Regions from separate parts of the Sporomusa termitida genome, predicted to be linked through region 2. Evidence: riboswitches for the same ligand, from Rfam matches in the RefSeq annotation. Region 2 holds a riboswitch; each other region holds the start of a gene.

Region 1 (7,016 bases), 1.8 Mb from region 2:
CCGGCAGGATGTGTTGTGTTAATTCTGGTTATATAAATATAGAAAAAAGCCGCGAAATTCGCGGCTTTTCCCGTAGCTAGGCCTGTTCTTCTGCTTCGTCGTCGATCTCGATGGTATCCTCAAAAGTGTCGAGAATGTTTTGATGATGGTCCTCAATCGCATCATTAATCAGCCGCAGCACCGCGTTGGTCTGCTCTTCCGGCAAACCCATGGCAATAATAATATCCATCAAACGGTCGCCAAGGAGTTCAACATCATCAGTAAATAGTACCGGGATTTCATCTGTCAATTCTAGAGTTTCTTCATCACACATAATATTACACCCCTCGTCACTGTTATTATCGGTCTCAAACGAAAAGCCCTGCCAGTTGTCCCGGCCAACGCTAATGCTTGATTCACTATTATTGTAACACATCTGCCGATAAATAATAGTTAAATCTGAAAGATCACGAAAGTTCGCCTCTGATCCGGGCCAGCTCGGCCTGACTCTCCAGATAATACCAGCGCACAGAATTGCCAAACCGGCACTGAATGGCATGCAGCTTGCCGTCCTGGGCCAGCTGCCGCATTTTTGCCAGCGAAAACCCATTCGCCGAGAAATAATTGGCGGAAATAAAGCCTCTGCGTTTTAACCATTTTCGATGCTGCTCAGCTTCTCTGGATTCCAGGTCAACCTGCCAAATCGCCATAGTTACCACAGACCTTTCTTTGTAATTGCTTTTTATTATAGATCAGCCTGTGAATATAAGTGTTAGGGGCAGGTAAAATTATTGTTAACAATTTGGTCGAAACAAAACCCTGTCCCCCTGTTTCAAGAGAACAAGGGGCCTGGACACACGCTCTGTCCAGCCCCCCTGTTCTCTTACTTTTCTGCTAGTCTGGCTATAGCAGCCAGCAGGCTGAATTAATCAAAGCTAAGGATTCTTTGGCCGTTGACAATTTTCAGGCCTGTTTTCTTTTCAGCAGCCTTGCGGGCTTGCTGGGCCAGGACGGAATGAGCGGCGAAGGATTTAGCAACGCCAGCCGATTGGAGCGCGGCACCGGCCCGCGAGGTCAGATCCGGGGCCAGAATGATGGCCGAGTTCAGGTTGCCGCCGCTATAACCGAGCTGGGTCGGGGTGAAGGTTCTGGTGGCCGTGTCGCCAGTGCTGGCAGGCAGGCCGGGATAGATGTCGATCTGGTTGCCCTTAACGAACCAGAAACGGGTGCTGTCGCCATAGATGCCCCAGAGGTAGCCGGGGGAGTTAATCGTGCTGACATTGGTCCAGGTTGAAGGGGAAGTAAGGTTGGCTACGGTAGTACGGTAAACATTGCCGAGCATGTTGGCAAACGATGCATTATAGTTGCCCAGGAATACATAGGCGGTGTTGGCGTCAACGATGGTAATGTCGCGGAAGTCGCCGATCATGCCGCTGGTTTTGGTAACGGTGGTCTTGGTGAAAGTGGCCAGGTCAATGATATCCAGACGGGTGTCAGGATTGGCGCTGCCGGCATTCTGCATGCCGCCTACGGCGCAGACATAAAGTTTGTTGTTATAGTGATCCAGGGTGAAGGCGTTTTTGCCGACTTCTAAGTGGTTGACATAAGTAAGAGCACCCGTGATTGTATTAATTGTAAATTTGACAACAATACTGTTCGAATATACTGAATAGCCGCCATCCGGATTAATGGTAAATAGGGCATATAAATTGTTATCAACAACAGTTAAGCCTTCTCCATGAACCGCTGCACCGGCAGGCACAGAAATGCTCGGCCATGATGTCGGGAATTGATAGTTATGTGCTGTTTGCGCATAACCGCTATTCATATTTACAACAGCAATTTTTGCTAGGTCATACCCGGTGGCATACAGCCACTGGTTTTTGGTAGCCACTGCATGCAGATTGGCCACATTACTCCAGCTTGGTGATACAAGCGGGTTCCAGCTGGCGGCAAAGGGATCAATGATTCTGTTTGGCGGTGCTGTAGGCGTATAATTGTACTCACGCAGTACCAGCCGGCTTTCATTGCCCTGGAAGAAATTGAAGATCGCCGGGTCGCCGTTTAAACCGGTAACCTTGGTGCTGGAGGTAAAGGTGGTCGGGTTCCCGGTCCGCTCACCGCTGATGGCGCCGGCCAGGCCTTGGGAGTAACCGGAATCGACAACCGTATAGCCGAATAAATTTTCCGGGGCGGCCTGTACGGCCGAACTGCCGATAATGGACAGCGTCATCGCCGTTAGGAGTATCCGTTTAAGAAAACCTGCTTTTAGTTTCATTCGTTTAATCCCTCTTTTCCATTTTTTTTAGTCTACCCGTGTTTGAACTACTGCCGGCTTACCGCCGCTTTTCACCTCCTTCCGCAAGGCCGGCCTTGCCTGTTTTGGCATAGGGCATCACCTCCTTAAATGAACTGAATTAATACTTGTACTGCAGCGTTACATAATAGGTGCGGCCCTGCAGGGGATATTCAAGCAGCTTGTTTTGTGCATCGAATGCATAGCCAGTACTGGTAAACGTCATCTCCGGCCCTTTATCAAAGAGGTCGTTGACACCGGCAATGATTTGGCAATCTTTATCCATTTTATATTTGGCCCCCAGGCCGACGGTGGTTAGGGAGCTTTGGACCTTCTCCGGATCTTGCTGCCAGCAATACATCTCATCAATATATTTTACTTCACTGAAAATCGCCAGCCGGTTGTCCGGGCGGTAGGTCAGGCGCACCGAGCCTTCCCAGTCCGGGGCGTAGAGATGCGGCATCCGGTAATATACATCGCCGGTGCCGGTAGGCGAATCGTTCTTGGTCCACTGCTTGGTACGCATATAGGTACCTGCCAGATTCATATCCCATTTGCTCCAACTGAAATTGCCCTGCAATTCCGCACCGTTGACCCGCCCCTTGTGCGCATTGGTATAAGACCAATAATTATAGCCAAAGCGGTAGAGCTGGAGTATATTTTTCGAATCGCGACCGAAATAGGTCAGTTGCACCTTGGAGGAGTCGGCGCCCAGCAGTTTTCCGTCCCAGCTGGCCGACAAATCCCACTGGGTTCCTTCCTCGGGTACCGGGAATATGCTTTGACCAGCGTACTTGGGGTCGTTATAAGCATTAGGCCGGGGCAGAATGCCGCCGCCGTCGCCAGCAATCTCATACAGGTTGAGCAGCCGGTAGTAGGTGCCATATGTGGAACGCAGGGTTAGATGATCGTCCACCTGCTTTTTCAGCGCCACCTGCCAGGTGACCTTATCATTAACCTGGGAATCTTCCTGATCGACCCATTTATTTAAGTCAGATTTTCCCAGCGCCCTGCCCATAACGTTGGAATAATTGTAGCGAATACTGGGAGTCAGCCAGAGATCGGCCGCCTGGTTGAGGGTAATGGTATCCTGCAATTGGAGATTGAACAGCGTCTGTTCATAATATGTCCGAAACCTCTCGCGATTGGTAAGACTAGGTTCAAAGTCATATTTGTCCATCCGGCTGCCATCAACATCCATTTTCTCCTTGGACCAGTTGGCCAGAAATTCGAGCAGGTGCTTGTCGCTGGTTTTATAAGTACCGTCAATGGCCCCGCCAAGCCGTTGGGAATCATAGGCGCTCCATTCGCTAAATACTGCCGGCATGGAATTAAATTTCAGATAGTCCGGGTTGCGGTAACGCTTATCCTGGTCCAGGTAATTGACCTGCCAGCCCCATTCCAGGTTGCCGTCCGTATCCCGCCGGCCCACCAGCACATCCTTGGTGGTTAGTTCCTGTCTCTTGTGTTCGATCTGGTCAGGCAGGTCGATAAGGGAGTACGTAGGATTTGAAATATCCCCGGTAAGAAACATCTTTCGCGGCATGCCCCGGTCAATTTTTTTCCAGCTGCCCTTGACCAGCCAGTGGTCGTCCTGCCATTTGATAATGGCGTCGGTGTTTTTATAGTCGTTATTGCGGCGGTAACGTATGTCATCCGCAAGTTCCGGGTGTGCGGCCTTTTGTTCATCCCACCACTTTTGTTTAAAATCAGGATCATAACCAAACCAATCATTAGCAGAAAGCAGATAATTAAGTGTCTCTGTATCATAGCCTGCAGCTATGCCCGCATTCATAAGTGCATTATAAAATGGACTACCTGCTGTAGTTGCTTGTTGAACCTCTTCTAATGACGTAAAAGGCTCCCAACCTATATTTAAACCTAAACCATACTGACTATCTTGCAACGTATCAAGGCTCGCATTATAATTCTGAAGCATTGTAACCGTCAACTGCTCATACTGCTGGACTATCTGGTCATACCCTGCTTTGACGCCAGGATTCTTATAGCGGAAATCGCCGTCACTCTGGTCGCGGTTGATACCGATCATCAGGCTACCCTTTCCCAGCGGCTGGGTGATCTCCAGGCCTACGGTATTACCGCCCCAAGAGCTTTTGCCGACCTGGGCCGAGATATTAGCCTTGTCCGGCTTCTTGGTAACGATGTTAATAACGCCGCCCATATAGGTGCCGCCGAACCGGGCCGGGATATAGCCGCGATAAACCTCAATCCGTTCAACATTATGGATGGGAATAGTCGAGATGTCCATGGCGGCATCACCACCCAAATTAGAGAGCACCCCGTCCACAAAAACCCCTACCTGGGCTGCCGTGCTGCCGCGAACGGTCACGGTGGTGTACTGGCCCTTGCCGGATACATAGCGGACATGGACGCCAGGCACATCTTTCAAGAGTTCCGGCAATGTCTTTTGCTCGCCTTTGTAATCATCAGGCCGGATAATAGTCACCGTCCCCGGTGACAGCTTGGCCTCCCAGTCGGGGCGTTTGGCCTCAACCGTAACCGCCTCCAGGGCATAGTCCTGGGCGGAGCCGGCATCGGCGTCCACAGTTTCCCCGGTTGCCGGTGACGTCTTGCCGCCGGCTGCGGCCGCCTGGGCAAGGCCGCTGTAGTCCGGGGTCAGGCTGAAGGCCAGGGTACAGGCGATCCCCATCGCCAGGGCTTGTTTGGACAATTTACGTTGTTTCACTGCAAATCTCTCCTCATATGTCTTACTCTTTTCTGAAAAAATTGCTGAGAATGGTAGCCCGATTTAGCTGTTGCTTACTTCTTACCCTCCCCTCGTACCGATTGCCTGATCTTCCCCTGTCGCTCGCAGGGTTGGCGAAGACCGTCCTTACAGGCAGTTCTCCTGACTCCAGTTCATCATCAGCCCGGCCTTCCCGGAAATTTCCTCCAGTGGCGTCTGCGGACTGACTCCTTGTTACAGTGGCGGGACCGCGCCGGCTTCAACCGGACTTCTCTATTAAACCCTCTGCAGGGCACCTGTACGCAGTGAAATACGGCCAAATAAAAAATGGATTTCTCATATAGTCATCCAGGAGCGTTGACTACATGGGAAATCCATTTACCCTCGTTTTATCAGCAGACTTACTGCTATAAACCAAGAACAGACTACCGCACATAATCCCCTACCCATCGCTCGCAGGTCACCGGTGATCGTTGTATAGGCAGTTCTCCTGACTTCTGGTTCATGGCGCCTCCAAACCTTCCCACGACAGTTGTCCGCATCGCAGTGGCATATCCTGGATTTGCTCCCCATTACAGTGGCGGGACCGTGCCGGTTTTGCACCGGACTTCCCTATTAAGCCCCGTAGGGCACCTATACCTGGCAATTATAAAATTGTCTGACTCAGGCTGCCAGCCTTGGCAGCTTACCGCTTCTAAACGGGTTAGTACGGATTGCTCAGATAATTACAGGCTCTTACCGGCCGGCCCTGGAAATACTGGAGCAGCTCGCCGGGTTTTGCCAGCCAGTTGAGCCGGCGGTACTCCCACACCCAGGGTACGGTAACCTTAACCTCATTATAGCTGTCAAACGCACCCCAGCGGGCAAAGACCCGGCCCTGGCCAATATCCTGACGCCGTTCCCATAACTGGGTCAGCGGTACCAGCCGGTAACCGCCATGGGCCCCGCCCGGCAGGACTTTGCTTATCGGCCCGGCCGGCTTGTCACCGGCCGGGATCTCATAGATGCCGGCCGCCGGCAACCCCTGTCGGCTCCGGCCGGCAACGGTAATCTCATGGCAGCCGGGCCGGATATTCAGTACCGGGTGCCGGCCTTCCAGGCGCACCTGCGCGCCCGGCCACTGCCGCCATTTTTTATTACTGTGGGTCAGCAGCATATCAAGCCGCCCGGTCTGATCAGGCGTTTTGGCCACCGCCAGCAGCACCCCGGTCAGATCATGCTCATGCTCGGCCCGGCCTGTGTAACGCGGGTAATACTGATAGTAGCCGATAAAATAGTGGGTGTCGCTTTCCACCACCGAATAATACATAACCCGCTCCAGGGGATAAAACAGCAGGTTATACCAGTTATTATTGAGCCGCCAGTCGCGGTCGTAATTGACCAGCGTAAATATATCTTGCTGAGCGGTGAGGCCATTACTGTTGTCGGTCTGGCAAATAACCGGCGACCACCGGCTGGCAATGTCCGCTGCCGGCACCGCCGCAACCGGCAAGGGGAAAAACAGGAAACTATATAAAAGCAGTAGGAAGACTTTACTTTTTGTTATATACCGTGACTTCATCAATTTGATAGACCTCCATATTCCAGGTGCCGCCGCGGGGAGGCGACTGGACAAAAACGCCCTGCCCCACAAACGAGACAAGATTGCCTGTTGCCAAAGCAGTTTCCAGCAGGCTTTGCAGCCTTTGCTCGGCCGACCGGATCACAATGCTTTTCCCGGGGGTATCACGGAGATCAATCACGGCATAGAAGCTATTGGCAGGGGCATAACAGTTTATCAGGGCGACATGACCATACAAATGAACGGCCGGCGGCATTAAGACAACGCCGATAACAGGCTGCGGCCCAGCGGCGGCAAAACCGGTCTGAACAAACGTTATATAGAAAAATACTATCAACAGGAACAGTCGGCTCGCCCGCACTAGGTACCTCATGATGTTGCTCCTCCTGCTTATATTAATCAATTATCTTTGGCGTCAGCATAATGACCAGTTCCGTCTCCGTCACCTGCTTGGAGCTGGAGTGAAACAGCCC
Region 2 (7,016 bases):
TCCATGGGCGGCTCGCTGGAACATTCACCGGTACTGATTTATTTGCTGGGAGCGAATATGGAGGACCTGATTGAGGCTTCTAACAAGGCCCAGACGCTGCTGGGCGGGATCAGCGGCCTGAAAGATATCCGCAGTAACTACCGGGTTGGTGTCCCGGAATATAAGCTGACGGTTGACCGGGAAAAAATGAAATTTTTTCATACCTCGGTGAATGAGGTCAGGGAGGCCTTCGCCGGTGCCATCAACGGCAAAAAAGCCGGGGTACTGGCCAATGACCGGCACAATAACGGCCGGGATACCGATATTGTTGTCCGGTTGAAAGGCAGCGACAGCTTCAAGGCTGCTGATCTGGGGGTAATTCCGGTAAAAACAGCAGGCAATACCGTGTTCCTGGGGGATATAGCCCGGATTGAGGAAGGGGTGGGGCCGACGGCGATCACCCGGGTCAATAAACAGCGGTCAGTGCTGGTCCAGGCCAGTATCACCGACCGTCCGCTCAAGGAAGTCCTGGCGGAGATTGACCGGCAGTTTAAACACGAGCCGCTGGCAACCGGTGTTACCTACCGCTTTGGCGGTCAGGCGACCAACATGGACAGCAGCTATCACGAGATCATTCAGGCGCTGGTGTTATCCTTACTGCTGGTGTATATGCTGCTGGCTGTGTTATATGAGTCGGCTTTCACGCCGGTTATCCGGATGCTGTCGCTGCCGCTGGGGCTGATCGGGGCGCTGCTGTTCCTCCTGTTTACCCATAATACCATTAACGTGTATTCCCTGATTGGCTTTCTGGTTATGGACGGCCTGGTGGCGAAAAACGGCACCTTGCTGCTTGATTATACCCTGACGTTGATGGGACGGGGACTGAGTGCCTATGATGCCCTGATTGAGGCCGGCAAGGCCCGGTTTAAACCGATTTGTATGACCACCCTGACAATGGTTGTCGGTATGCTGCCCACCGCCCTGGCCCTCAATGAAGGGGCCGAGACCCGGGTCAGCATGGCCTGGGTGCTGATTGGCGGCCTGCTGTCCTCGACCGTGTTTACCCTGATTGTTATCCCGATCGTATTCCTGTTTTGCGAACGCCATCCGGTACGGACCTGGCCGGCCGGCGCCATTGGCTGTGTAAAGAAACTGGCCGGCTACAATTAGTATGGGTAATTAACTGATACCGAGAAGTGGTTTTATTATGGGTACAGGAAAATAAGCCGGGTAACCGGCCAATTTAGGGGAGGCAAACAATGAAAAGTTATTTGCGGCTGGGACTACTGCTGGTTGTTATTTTATGTTATAGTTTTGTTCCCTGCTTCGGCAGCGAGCGGGTGAACCTCTATACCCTGTCAACCGGTGACACCGTTTACCGGCAGGATACGAGTATTGTAGTTGCTTTTAATAAACCCCGGGATGTGCTGAGCACCTCCCTGCTTAATGGCGGCTACAGCAGCAATCTGAAAGCGGTGTTTAATCATGACATGAAAGGCGCGACCGATGTTGATGCCGCTACATATCTTGATTATCTGGGGAGCGTAGCCGGCACGCTAGGGTTTAAGCCTGGTCAGGTCACCGGTATGGGGACGGCTGCGTCTATGACCAATGTCGCCATCCAGGCCGAAAGCTACCAGAACCTGACGGTGACAGCCATTGTCACCGGCGGTGTGGAAGGCAATGGCGGCCGGGCCGGTGACCCTGCCGACTATTTTAATCCCGGGAAAAAGACAACCCTGCATAAGCCGGGGACGATTAACATTATGCTGGTTATTGATGCTGATATTCCCCAAGGCAAAGTGGCCCGGGCCCTGGTGACCTGCACTGAGGCTAAGACTGCTGCTTTACAGGAACTGCTGGCCGGCAGCAGGTATTCGACCGGATTGGCTACCGGTTCGGGGACAGATCAGACGATTGTGATCACTAATCCGGGGTCTTCATTATATCTGGAAGATACAGGCAAGCATTCGAAACTGGGAGAACTGATCGGCCGTACGGTAAAGCAGGCAGTTAAAGAAGCCTTGCTCCGGCAGACCGGACTATCGCCGGCAAGACAGCATAGTGTGCTGCGGCGGCTGAACCGTTTCGGCGTGACGGAGGAGACGCTGTATCAGCATTATCAGCAGGAATACGGGCTTATTGACAAACAGCGTTTCGTAACGGCCCTGCGTCAAGTGGACAAGGACCCGGACCTGGTAACCGGCACGTCGCTGTATGTGCACCTGCTGGACCAGTTTCAGTGGCAGTTGCTGAACGGCGCTGAACTGACCCGGACCGGCAATGATATCTTACGGCTGACAGCCGGTAAATACCAGGTTTTATCGCCGCTGACGGCCGCCGATGAGCTGGAGCCCAGCGTCCGGGCCTGGTCCGGACTGGTGGTGAGGATTGTGGCCGACCGGATGCCCCGGTAAAATTTTTGTTGACAGGTCCATAGCCAACATGGTAGGATCATAATAGTTAGTGAAAAAAACCACGTTTTTTAATTTAATAATGGAGTTAGGTGCCCTGCGGGGCTTAATAGGGAAGACCGGTGTAAGGCCGGCGCGGTCCCGCCACTGTAATGGGGAGTGAAGCCATAATATGCCACTGGGAGGTTACGTCCCGGGAAGGTTTGGTGCGCTATGATCCAGAGCCAGGAGAACTGCCTAGCTGACGGTTCCGTTTTTACCCACGGGCGATGGGGAGGGAATTACAGTGCATTTCACTGAATTTTACTCCTGGTTATTAACCAGGAGTTTATATTTGGCATTCTGTAGAATCTCTCCCGGCAGCTAATGGCAGCCGGGAGTTTTCTAATATATACTCCTCCTTCTTGTGATTCATAGATGTTGTGCCCTCTTGGCACGGGGTCATTGCGACCCTTTCTTTTTTTGCCAGCCGCCCCTGCAAGGCAGGTATGGCCAGGGGAAAAATAAAATTGACTTACCGGCAAGTTTGGGTTAGTATGTTCCCGGTGTAACTGCCGGCGCGGTCCCCGCCACTGAAATGGCGAGCAGATCACTGGGAGAGGACTCCCGGGAAGATATAGACAAGCGATTAATAATTATATGGGAACACGGGGGATAAACATTATTTGCTTGCAGCAGAAATAATCAAACCGGCCCCATCTCTCCCGATGTGGCCGGTTCTCGGCTATACTAGCAAATGCTACATTAACGATAACGATGAAATTCTATTATGATCATATATGCTATAACGCTGCTTGTAAACTAAAGGAATTTTAAGATATACTATTCGATAATATACGCACTAACAATCTCCCCGTAATAAGCAGTATGAAAATCCTTGTTTGAACCGTGAAATAAGCTATCAACATCCTGGGGGTAAAATGTTTTCCTGTTTTCTGCGGTAATTTGGCGCTCATCCTGTGTTTGCTTGTATATAATCCGGCACTCAAGCGTTAACGGCAGTTCCTTAACAGCAGGAACCGAAATATGATTCGGTTTTTCCAGCGTCAGGTTAAGCTCTTTGATTTTATCAAGTTCACGACCGGATTTTGTCCCGCAAATCCCCAATATCTTTTTGTCAAAAGCACCATATGGTATATTTATTGTGAATTCCGGATTTTGTTCAAGTTGATGTTTGGTAAAACGGTTTTCTCTAACGAAAACCGTAAAAATCGGCTTCGACCATTCAATGCCGAGAGTACCCCAGCCAATAGTCATAGAGTTCACTTTGTCAGCTACTTTTGTGGTCAACAAAACGCCTGTTTGGACCGCTTTGATAATCTCATTAGCATAATCAAATACTTCAATTTCTTTTTTCATGGTGTTATCCTCCTTTAACATTCGTTGTCTCTATGATACACTAATAGGTAACTAGCAGAAAGTACGTACTTTTTGGTAAGATACTATCTAAAAGGGTAGTGTAAAGAAGCAGGCGGGACTGGACCTGTTCTTAATACTGCAGTGAAGAGCGGCAGGACCGGTGCGGCTGTGTGGCAGGTGGGGGAGCCGGCTAGTGATTATTATAATCTTTAGAAAATAACGGCAGTAAATATTGACAAGGGAAAAGATGTCCTGTATAATATGTACCATAACAACGTAATTGAATATTGTTTGAGTTGGGTGCCCTTTAGGGCTTAATAGGGAAGTCCGGTGCGATGCCGGCGCGGTCCCGCCACTGTAACGGGGAGCAAGCTTAAGATATGCCACTGGGATAAAGATCCTGGGAAGGTTTAAGCAAGCGACGATCCGGAGTCAGGAGAACTGCCTAGCTGACAATCACCGTTTTACCCACGAGGTATGGGGAGGAGATTACAGTAAACACTTTTGCGCCTGGATTTTATTCAGGTTGACAGTGTCCTTTTGCTGAATTTGCTCCTGGTATTTTACCAGGAGTTTTGATTTAGTCACCACTGTAGAATTTCTCCCACCTGCAACAGCAGCTGGGAGTTTTCTTATTAGTTGCCATTTTTCTAAACTCCTTTAAGTTATGCGCCTATTGGCACGGGTCTTTATGACCCGATTTTTTTTTCCAAGAGGCTAAATTTTCAACCGGTCCAAGGTACTAGACGGCATAGGCTGACAGTATATGTTGCAAAAAATATTGACAAAAAAATTTATAAAGACGAAGATAGGCGCCCTAAGGGCTTAATAGGGAAGCCGGTGTAATCCCGGCGCGGTCCCGCCGCTGTAAAGAGGAGTATTGTTCAGCTAGGTGTCACTGGCTTGTGCCGGGAAGACAGAGCAATATGATGAATCTGAGCCAGAATACCTGCCTGATCTTATTACACACTGCACTTACGAGCGATTAAGGAGGTGGGTTATGCCATACATAAATAAAGCTTTCCCGGTATTTCCATGATTGGCCTGACCTGTAAAATACCCCTTGCTGTCACCGGTAAGGGGTATTTTTTACGGGTAGTGCCGGGTGGTGGCTCAACATTGCCGGCTGCCATCAGGCCAAAGCAAGCAGCTAATAGCAAAGGTAGACTAAGTAAGAGGAGAAGAGAAAAATGAGATTAAGCAAGCACAACAGAAACATTGGTTTAGCGGCACTGTTTTTTTCCACGCTGGCGGTGACTTCGCCTGTCTATGCGGAGGATATTGAAGCTACAGAGGAATATGTCTGGGATACGATTCTGGTTACGGCGCAGCGTTATGAAAAAAAGGATCTGGATATCGGGGCGACAACCGATGTATATACAAGCGAGCAGTTAAAGAACACCGGCGCCAGAAACCTGCAGCAGGCATTGGCCATGGCCACAGGGATAATTTACCAGGCCAAAGGTCCCGGCGGGGCTTCGCTGGGATCTATGACCAGTAAAATTAGTATCAGGGGTGTGGAAAAAGGAACGCTGCTGCTGATCAACGGCACGCCGGCCAACTTAAGAGGGTTGTATAATCTCGAAGATATGCCTCTGGAAAACGTGGAACGCATTGAGGTTGTCAAGGGCGGGGGAGCCATTTTATATGGCAGCGAGGCTACCGGCGGTGTTGTTAATATTATCATGAAGAAGGGAATGCCAAATACCGTTACGGTCGGCGGCGGCAACAAGGGGCAGCAAAACTATGCCCTGACTACCCAGGCCGGTAAGCTGGGTTTCAGCTATACCTATGATAAGTGGGGCGATGTTGGCAAAATTTCTTCCAACTTGGCCACCCCGGAAATGTATAATGTATTTAATGGTTCGGAGAAAAATAATATTACCCTCACTTATGTTTTTGATGAAAACGTTGACTTAATGTACAGTCATAATGAATCAATCAGCCGATTCACCTATACCTTTGGTAAGGGCTATGACGCTAAATATGATTATCCTTATTCCATTGATGACAAGGCGCGCTATAATCGCAAGCATGATAATACCAAGGATTTTGTCCAGCTTAATGTGAAGCAGGGCGATTTAAAAGGCAATTTATACTATAATGCCAACAGTTTGCATTCTACCGGGATGGACTATTACAGTTCAACCGGCGAGAGCGACAAATATCCGCAATTGAAAGATTCCAAGGAGAAGAATCGCACGTATGGTTTCGACCTGCAAAATATCTGGCAGACGAGCGGGAGTACGCTGTTATTTGGCGCAACCTATCAAAATGAAGACTATACGCCGGAAGTGAAAGAAAGCACTCGCTATGAGCGCAATAATTATTCGCTTTACGGCCAATGGGAAGTGCCGCTGCAGGAGGCCGACACCTTTACGCTGAGTGCCCGGAAAAGCTGGACAGGCGGGGCTGCTGAAGATAAAAATTATCACAACTTCAGCGCCCAGGGCCAGTTTGTCCATAAGCTGTCGGCAGACGCCAGTGTGTATGCCAGCATTGGCCAGTCCTATGTAATGCCAACTTTCGGCCAGATGTACTCCACTGGTGGTGGCATGGTGGTGGGCGATCCCAATCTTCGCCCCCAGACCGGTATTCATTATGAAATTGGCTGGAAGAAAAATCATAATGGCCACAAATGGCGGGCGGCATTATTTAATTATGAGATTGAGGATAATATCAGCTTTAGCAAACAATCCAATCAATATTACGCCGTCAATGAGGATCTGAAAAATACGGGAATAGAGTTAAGTGCCGATATTCAGGGACATAACGGCTGGTCTTATCAGTACGGACTGACCTATAGTGACCCCAAGGGTAGGGCAAAATCCGAGAAACCCGGGGTTAAAACCTATTGGGACAGAAACTTCGGCCGGCTGCAGCTAAATGGCGGGGCTACGTACCAGATGGATAAATGGACGGCCAGCCTATCGGCGAACTACCTGGCCAAGCGGGTGCTTACGCCAAGCAGTGCACACTCTTTTGCAACCAAGCCTTATTTATTAACAAGCTTACATGTCAATTATGCCGTTGATGCAGTCAGTGAAATTAATTTGAGTATTGACAATGTGCTGGACAGGCAGGACAATGTCAACCATACCAGTTCGGCCTATTACACAACCCCTATTAATTACATGCTGAGTTATAAATATAAGTTCTAATATATAGGTGATAGATGAGCAAATACCAGTCGCTTAAGCGCTGGTATTTGTTTTTGAAACCACGGTGTATGGAGCAGTGTCAGCTTGAAGAAGCGGAATCTCA
Region 3 (7,016 bases), 2.5 Mb from region 2:
TTGACCTGCGACGGACCGGGGAGGGGATTGCGATGCAATTTTTTATTGATAACAAGAAGCCTCTCTGGATGCTATGATCACAGGGAGGCTTCTTTTGTTTTGCAAATGTTGGACAAAGCTGGAATAGCTGAAAGTTGCTAAATCACTTAATTATCTGTCCTATGTTTATCAAAGTTCTCTTCATTAATCGGTAAAAAGAAAATGACCGGGTCAAGTTGCAATCCTGCCGCTATCGCAAATAAAATATCCAATGAATAAGTAACATCTGAATTTGATGCTTCGATCTTGGATATATAGCTTTTGCTATAGTTAATCTTTTCGCCTAATGCATCTTGCGACAGCCCGCGCTTTGTACGATAAAAAGCAATTCGCCGGCCGATTTCCCGGTATTTATCTAAAAAGTTATCCTGCACACAAGTTCACCTCATATTTATTATAGATGTAGCAGGATTGAAGAAAGTTTCAAAAATATTGTTATATATTGCAAATATAATGAAACAAAGCTATACTATATAGTGATTGGTAAATGGTGCGGCGTGAATTGATAGAAAAATAAGATTTTTGTTCAGCACTATTTATGAACATATGCGCCTGCACCAACCAAGTAAAATGGAAGTTGCTTGGTGAAAGGAGAGTGAAGGGGAATCAGACTAATGCAATGATACTTAGGGATTAAACCGAGACAAATCGTTACCGAAAAGGAGGGAAAGAAGACTCAAGCCTGCGGTGCAGCAGGTGGAAAAAAGAATAACCAATGTCCGGCAGTATTGGGGTAGATTAGATTGACAAAACAGGAACAGATTAATCAATTAACTCAGAAGCTTTTGGATTGCGGCTATCATGCCGAGCAGATCAAACACATTGTGCGCGAAGCTTTGGAGGACGATACAGGCGATGCACAAGAAGATGTCATTATCGCAGTGCTGGAAACGTATCTGTCGTTTGGCATCAAATGTAAGAGGCAAGGACCCCGCGAGTAATAAGCAATATAGCCTATTGAGCCGGACACGCGGAAATTTCGTTGATGGACAAAGAGTAATATTGGCCTGAAAGAACATATACGATTAACAGAAAGAAACAATACAATAACGTTGGGATAGGTGCCCTTCGGGGCTTAATAGGGAAGTTTGGTGCAAAGCCAACACGGTCCCGCCACTGTAACGGGGAGCAATCTCGCACAATGCCACTGGAGTGAAAGCTTTGGGAAGGCGTGGGGCGCTATGAACCGGAGTCAGGAGAACTGCCTTATCCAGCAATCGCCATTTTACCTGCGAGTGACAGGGAGGAGATTACGAAAAACCAAGACCGGATTCCGGCTGGTTAGCGTAAGCACTCCCAACAAGGGAGTTTTTTTATTCGGTATTATTCGTTGGCTTTTCGGCCCATATTTTAAGGATTTATCAGCGTACAAGCTCTGTCCGCGAATACAACATATTGATTGGCATGTTGCCGAAGGGGGGCCTAACAGCGGTTCTGGATGCCGCCACCGTAGTTTACGGCGGTACGGATATCATGGCCGACGTCATAACCAAAGTAAAACAATAGCTAACAAATAGATAAAGTAAGAAACATCCTTATCTTATGGACAGGCAGCTTGCTGGCGGGGTAACATCCGGTATCCAGGGATGGTTAGGGATGGAAAGAAAAGGAATGATAAAAAATTTTAAATCATATCTATAAAGTCGTTTGGAACCGGACCCGCTCCTGTTGGCAGGTGGTATCCGAACTGGCGAAAAATAACGGCCGGGCGAAATCAGTTCGCGATCGCTGTGGCGCGAAAAGCCGGGTGGCTTGTGTCGCCTGTACACTGGCGCTGGGGGTAATGGCCTTGCCGGCGGTCGCTTGGGCGAACAACACTACGGCTGATTACCAATATATAGATCCGGGAACCGGGAGCAGGGATGCTTTTCTGAGTGGCGGTTATCAGCCGGCGAATGAGGCTACTAGCTATTATCCGCTACAGATTAACAGTTCGCAATTGAATTATACCTATAATGGCACCAATTATAATCTTTTTGGACTGACAGGGGCAAGAAATTTGTTCAGGGCCATAACTCCCCTGGCGGATGCCGGCAACAATCCGCAAAATATGCAGTATAATGCCTTGGCGGTCAAAATAAACGGAAAGTTGTATTGTTGGTCGGTCGTCACGGGGGTAAGCGGATCCAACTGGCTTACAAAAGGTTTCGTAGGTACTGGCGTTACCAATGTAATTAATGCTAATGAGAAGAACCTGTTAGATATTGCTACCCAGCAGCGTTTGGCGGATATTATGGCTCTTCCTGACGGCAGTGACAAAGAACAGCAACTGGCGGATTTTGTAAAGGAATATGCGCCGCAATATGAATACTACCTAGTTAAGCTTACGGACGCCGAATTAGCCAAAATGCAGGGGATGACTATGCCAGATGTGAATACGATTATTGCTACGCTACCTGACTACGAGGTAGTGGGAGAGAGTGCATTAAAACTGGAAGACACCTCCAGCTTGTTTCAATTTACGCAAACTGTTGCCAACCTAACGCCGGGACAGAAAACTTACGCCTATAATGAAGTAAAAGTCGGCGAGTCCAGCGACAATAGCTGGCGGCCGCTGGACCGGGTGCTCTATGGGGCAAGCGGCTCGGTTCTGGATACGGATTATGCTATTAATAAGAACTGGGTTATGGACAGTGACGGCAATCTTATTCCTAACAGCAGCGGCGGCACGATAGACTGGCAAAATGGTCAAAGCTTAGATCCTCTGCCAGCCGATGTAAGAACGGCGATTACGGTAAAAGATGTAAGCACCGTTAGCAATTCTGTTATCGACTTAACTTATGCGAATACCTCAGGCGAGGATCCATTGATCAATCATGTTATTAATTATAATGATTCTGGTGCAATCAGCAACGGTGAGATCGGCCTTATTCAGGGCTATTTTCTGTATGACAATGTAATCGGCAAAATAGTTGATTTCAGCGAATACACCAATGAACCCAATAGATACTCTCTACACAAGATTGCCCGCAGTCTGTTTATTGAAAATGCGACGTTAGCGGCAGGCACCACCTTTCGTTTAGGCAATTACAGCATGGATGCCGCGCTGCAGCATGCGCCGGCTAGCGGGACTGGCAAAATTAGTGATAGAGGGTTTGTGACCCCGAACGATTTCAACTCGGCGATGTATTTTAGCACCGGCAATACCGACAGCGTTTATATTACAACGGCTACGCAGGCCGACGCGCAATATGGCAAAACCAATCTAAACCTGCAGTTGGGCTGGGTGCCGGGCTTAGGATATCTGCCGGCGGGAGAAGCCGTGCTAAGAAGCAACGATAGTGGGCAGGTTAATTTGCCGGTATTAGTAGGCATCTTAAACGGCGCCGAAAACTTTACCGTGACGGCGCAAACATCTGTTGCCGACGGCGTCCTCAGCACCTATGAGATTACGCCGGTGATTGAGCAGACCGATAACTATTTCACCGATCCTGAGGATGCGGCTGCGAAAAAAGGAACCGCCTGGTGGCTGAAGAGCTATAGCTTTGTTGATACCGGCGAAATGTCGACGACCGGTAAAGCCGTCAGCGACAATTCGATTATCAATAATAACCTATGGCGCAGCAGTTACCTGAATATGTTCCGCCGTACCGCTGATTTGCATGGCCGCTATGGCGGCAGCACCGACCTGTACAGTGCGGCAGGGGCTGACGGCGACGGCCGGGAAAACGTCTGGGCCCAGGCTTATCACGGCAAAGTCGACGGCAAGAGCCGTTATGGCGGCAGCTTTGACCAAAGCTATAACGGGGTTCAAGTCGGTTACGACAAGCTTTTAAATAAAGCCTTCTACAACGGCAGAGTTTATACCGGTTTTTATCTCAATAAAATTGACGGCAAGTCGACTACGCAAAGCGGCAGCGGGGAGCAAGACAGCCTCGGCGGCGGATTGTACGGCACCTGGGTTGGCGATAAAGGGCATTATCTTGATGCAGGCGTAACCGCAAGCAAACTGAAAAATGAATTCAGCATGGTTGCCAATCTGGGCGACGGTACGGGTAACAGCGGCATAGTTGACGGTACGTCCCGCACCTGGGGCTACGGAATGGGCCTGCAATACGGTAAGCTCAATGCTTTGGCGGACAACTGGTGGTGGGAACCGGCCGCCTCCTTCTTCCTGGGGCATGTTGACGCAACCACGTATCAACTCAGCAATCATTTGCGGATTAATCAAAGAGGGTATGACAATGCCACCGGCAGGCTGCATCTGCGCTTGGGCAAAGAAATCAACGACAAAGGCACCATCTATGCCGGCGTCAATCTGGCCCATGAATTTGCCGGCGAACAGGATATTCATGCCGTGTATGGCTATCAAAACCGATCTATCGCCGCTGCCGGCGGCAAGGATACCTGGTGGGAATTTAATGTCGGCGGCACGATGAAGATTTCACCGGACGGCAATTTAAATCTTGATTTTGTAAAAACGACCGGCAGCGATATCGGCAGTGACTGGCGCATTGACGGCAAGCTGGACTTTGCCTGGGGCGGCTTTGGCGGCGGCAAAGGCGTGACCGGCAGCGGGGCCGCCGCTGACAGCGGCAGTGCGGCCGCAGTGCCTGGCGCTGACAAGGCCCAGACAACGACCGTAGTGATGGGACAGGCGCCGCCGGTTGAGCCGCGACTGCCGGAGCGGCAGGTGACGGCGCCAACAGAAGTACCGCCAAGTGTAGCAGAACCCAATCGTCCTGAAACAGCAGGTAATGCTGAAAATCAAGACAATACGACTGTAAGCTATTCGGCCAGTGAGGCTGCACCGGCAGTGACAGCAGACACAACTGTGGTCACGCTGCCAACCGGCGCCGCCAGTGAATTTGCCTTTGCCCCCGTCACCGTCGAGGCGGCCCGGCCTGACTGGGAAAAGAAGTTGAGCCCCGGCCAGGTATCGGTTATTTATCCCAATACCTATAAGGGGGAACAAAAGGACCTGCCGGCGATGCTGGAAGCGGTGCCGGGGCTCTATGTGCAGCGCATCACCGGCGCCGGTCACTATACGGTTGCCCGGGTGCGCGGCGCAACCGGCGCGCAGGTTAAGGTCTTTGTCGACGGGGTGTTAATGAACCTCAACAGCGAAAGCGCGGTTAATCTCTCAGCCATACCGGTGGATAATGTCGAGCGTATCGAAGTCTACCGCGGTTATGTGCCGGCCCGGTTCGGCGGCGCTCCGCTGGGCGGCGTGATCAACATTGTCACCAAAAAACCGGATCAATTGGGCGGCATGGTGTCGCAAGGCGTGAAATCCTACGGCGGCTATACCGGTAATTACCAGTTTACGGCGCCGGTCGGCAGCGGCAGCTTGCTGGCAACCTTCCAGCGCGATATCTGGGGCGGCGATTTTGATTTTTATGCTCATAATACGTATCCCCACGATAGCCCCCGCTATTGGGAGGGAGATGTTAAGCGGGCAAGCAACGGCTACCAAAACAGCAACGGCATGGTGAAATGGCAGGACGAGCAGTGGCTGGCCAAGGTGTCCTGGAAAAAACTCCATGAGGAACTGCCGGCCAGTGTCGGTAATAATCTTTATCCTAATGAGGGCTATAACCCGGGCGTACCAAGCACCTTGATTAATCTCAATAAAGAAAACTATGAAAAGGGCTTTTGGGACCGGGCGCAGGATATTGACCAGAAGGAATTCCTGCTGGGCCGCCGGGCTACGGCGGGCAACCTGGATTGGGGCTGGCAGGTCAGCTATCTGGACAACAAAAAGGATTATTTTAACACCGGCTATTATAAACGTCTCGCCGCTTTGCTGGCGGCAGGGGTTTCCAACGCCCCCATACCCGGCGCTGTCGTCGGTATGGAAGACCCGCAATATCCGGGGACACTGTGGGCCCATTACCATTCGAAAAAATGGGGCTTTAACCTGAATACGGCCTACAAAATGGGCGACAGTCACTTATTGGAATTCAGCGGCGACGTCAGTCGTGAAACCATGAAGGCCAATGTCAGCGAACAGGATACCCTGAATTTGAATCTTGGTTTAGGCAATCGAAAATATATCGATCAATATAAAATCCTGGAGTACCATTTCAGTCTGCAGGATACCATTACCCTGAATGAGGCCGGTGATTTCAAGCTGACGCCGGTCGTGCGAGCCGAAAAGGTGGACATGGAGACGATGAATGAAGCCGATAAAAAATGGCAATGGTCGGCCGGCACCGCCTTGCAAAAACAGCTCAACGACCATTGGAGCGTTAAGACCAGTTGGGGCACCTATAACCGCCATCCGAATTTCTATGAATTGTTTGGCGACGGCGCGACCATTATTCCTAATCCCGGCGCCAACAAACTATTCGACGCCGGTTCGCGCGGCACTTGGGAAAGCGGCAGCCAGTTTGACTTCAGCGTTAACTGGCAAGGCGAGCTGGCCCAAGCCGATACCGATACCGTCCTGACCTGGTTCCAGCGCCGGGCCAAAAATCAATTCGCGCTGTGGATGCCGATGGTGCCCAATGCGCCCAGCACCTATTTCCCGATGGACGAAGCCAAGGTCCATGGCCTCGAACTGACCCACAATATGAAATGGCAGCGCTTGAACCTAACCTTGGCCGGAACCTGGCAAAAACCGGAATATGCAGGGGCCAAGTCCTTGAGGGATGTCGAGAGCAACAGTGCCAAGACCTCGATTTCGTATACGCCGGAATGGGTCGTAAACGCGCGTCTGGATTACCGGTGGCCGGGTGATAAATTGAACACCTTTATTGAATATAATTACATGGCCGAGCAGTTTATCGGCCAGACCACTAACGGCGAAGATCCGGAGGATCGAGACAATTGGTGGATGGATGGTCTCAGCACCTTTAATATCGGCGCTAAATATAAATTCGACAACAATTGGAAACTGGCGGCTGGTATCAACGACATTTTTGATAAAGGACCGGAGGTTACCAAAACTTACGGCAAAGCAATCTATACGAATAATTATCCCTTAGCCGGCCGCATATATTACGCGACACTGGAATATAGTTTCTAATGGGGTT

Evidence for each region. Region 2 has a riboswitch for cobalamin ahead of SPTER_RS01775 (TonB-dependent receptor plug domain-containing protein). Riboswitches for the same ligand answer to the same signal wherever they lie in the genome.
Region 1: linked by a shared signal. The riboswitch ahead of SPTER_RS17570 (TonB-dependent receptor) and the one ahead of SPTER_RS01775 (TonB-dependent receptor plug domain-containing protein) in region 2 are both predicted to bind cobalamin.
Region 3: linked by a shared signal. The riboswitch ahead of SPTER_RS13600 (TonB-dependent receptor domain-containing protein) and the one ahead of SPTER_RS01775 (TonB-dependent receptor plug domain-containing protein) in region 2 are both predicted to bind cobalamin.

What each region holds. Positions count from the first base shown of each region.
Region 1 is NZ_CP036259.1:3,729,957-3,736,972, forward strand. Features, by position in the region: gene SPTER_RS17550 (glycogen/starch/alpha-glucan phosphorylase) at 1-22, shown strand, start outside; gene SPTER_RS17555 (hypothetical protein) at 77-415, opposite strand; gene SPTER_RS17560 (hypothetical protein) at 447-689, opposite strand; gene SPTER_RS17565 (hypothetical protein) at 905-2,257, opposite strand; gene SPTER_RS17570 (TonB-dependent receptor) at 2,397-4,946, opposite strand; cobalamin riboswitch at 5,118-5,297, opposite strand; cobalamin riboswitch at 5,446-5,634, opposite strand; gene SPTER_RS17575 (hypothetical protein) at 5,686-6,543, opposite strand; gene SPTER_RS17580 (hypothetical protein) at 6,515-6,916, opposite strand; gene SPTER_RS17585 (type II secretion system protein GspD) at 6,939-7,016, opposite strand, start outside.
Region 2 is NZ_CP036259.1:392,310-399,325, forward strand. Features, by position in the region: gene SPTER_RS01760 (efflux RND transporter permease subunit) at 1-1,149, shown strand, start outside; gene SPTER_RS01765 (adenosylcobinamide amidohydrolase) at 1,239-2,396, shown strand; cobalamin riboswitch at 2,467-2,648, shown strand; gene SPTER_RS01770 (flavin reductase family protein) at 3,216-3,752, opposite strand; cobalamin riboswitch at 4,034-4,215, shown strand; cobalamin riboswitch at 4,546-4,723, shown strand; gene SPTER_RS01775 (TonB-dependent receptor plug domain-containing protein) at 4,943-6,913, shown strand.
Region 3 is NZ_CP036259.1:2,863,535-2,870,550, reverse strand. Features, by position in the region: gene SPTER_RS13610 (helix-turn-helix domain-containing protein) at 147-413, opposite strand; gene SPTER_RS13605 (hypothetical protein) at 783-980, shown strand; cobalamin riboswitch at 1,082-1,262, shown strand; gene SPTER_RS13600 (TonB-dependent receptor domain-containing protein) at 1,715-7,009, shown strand.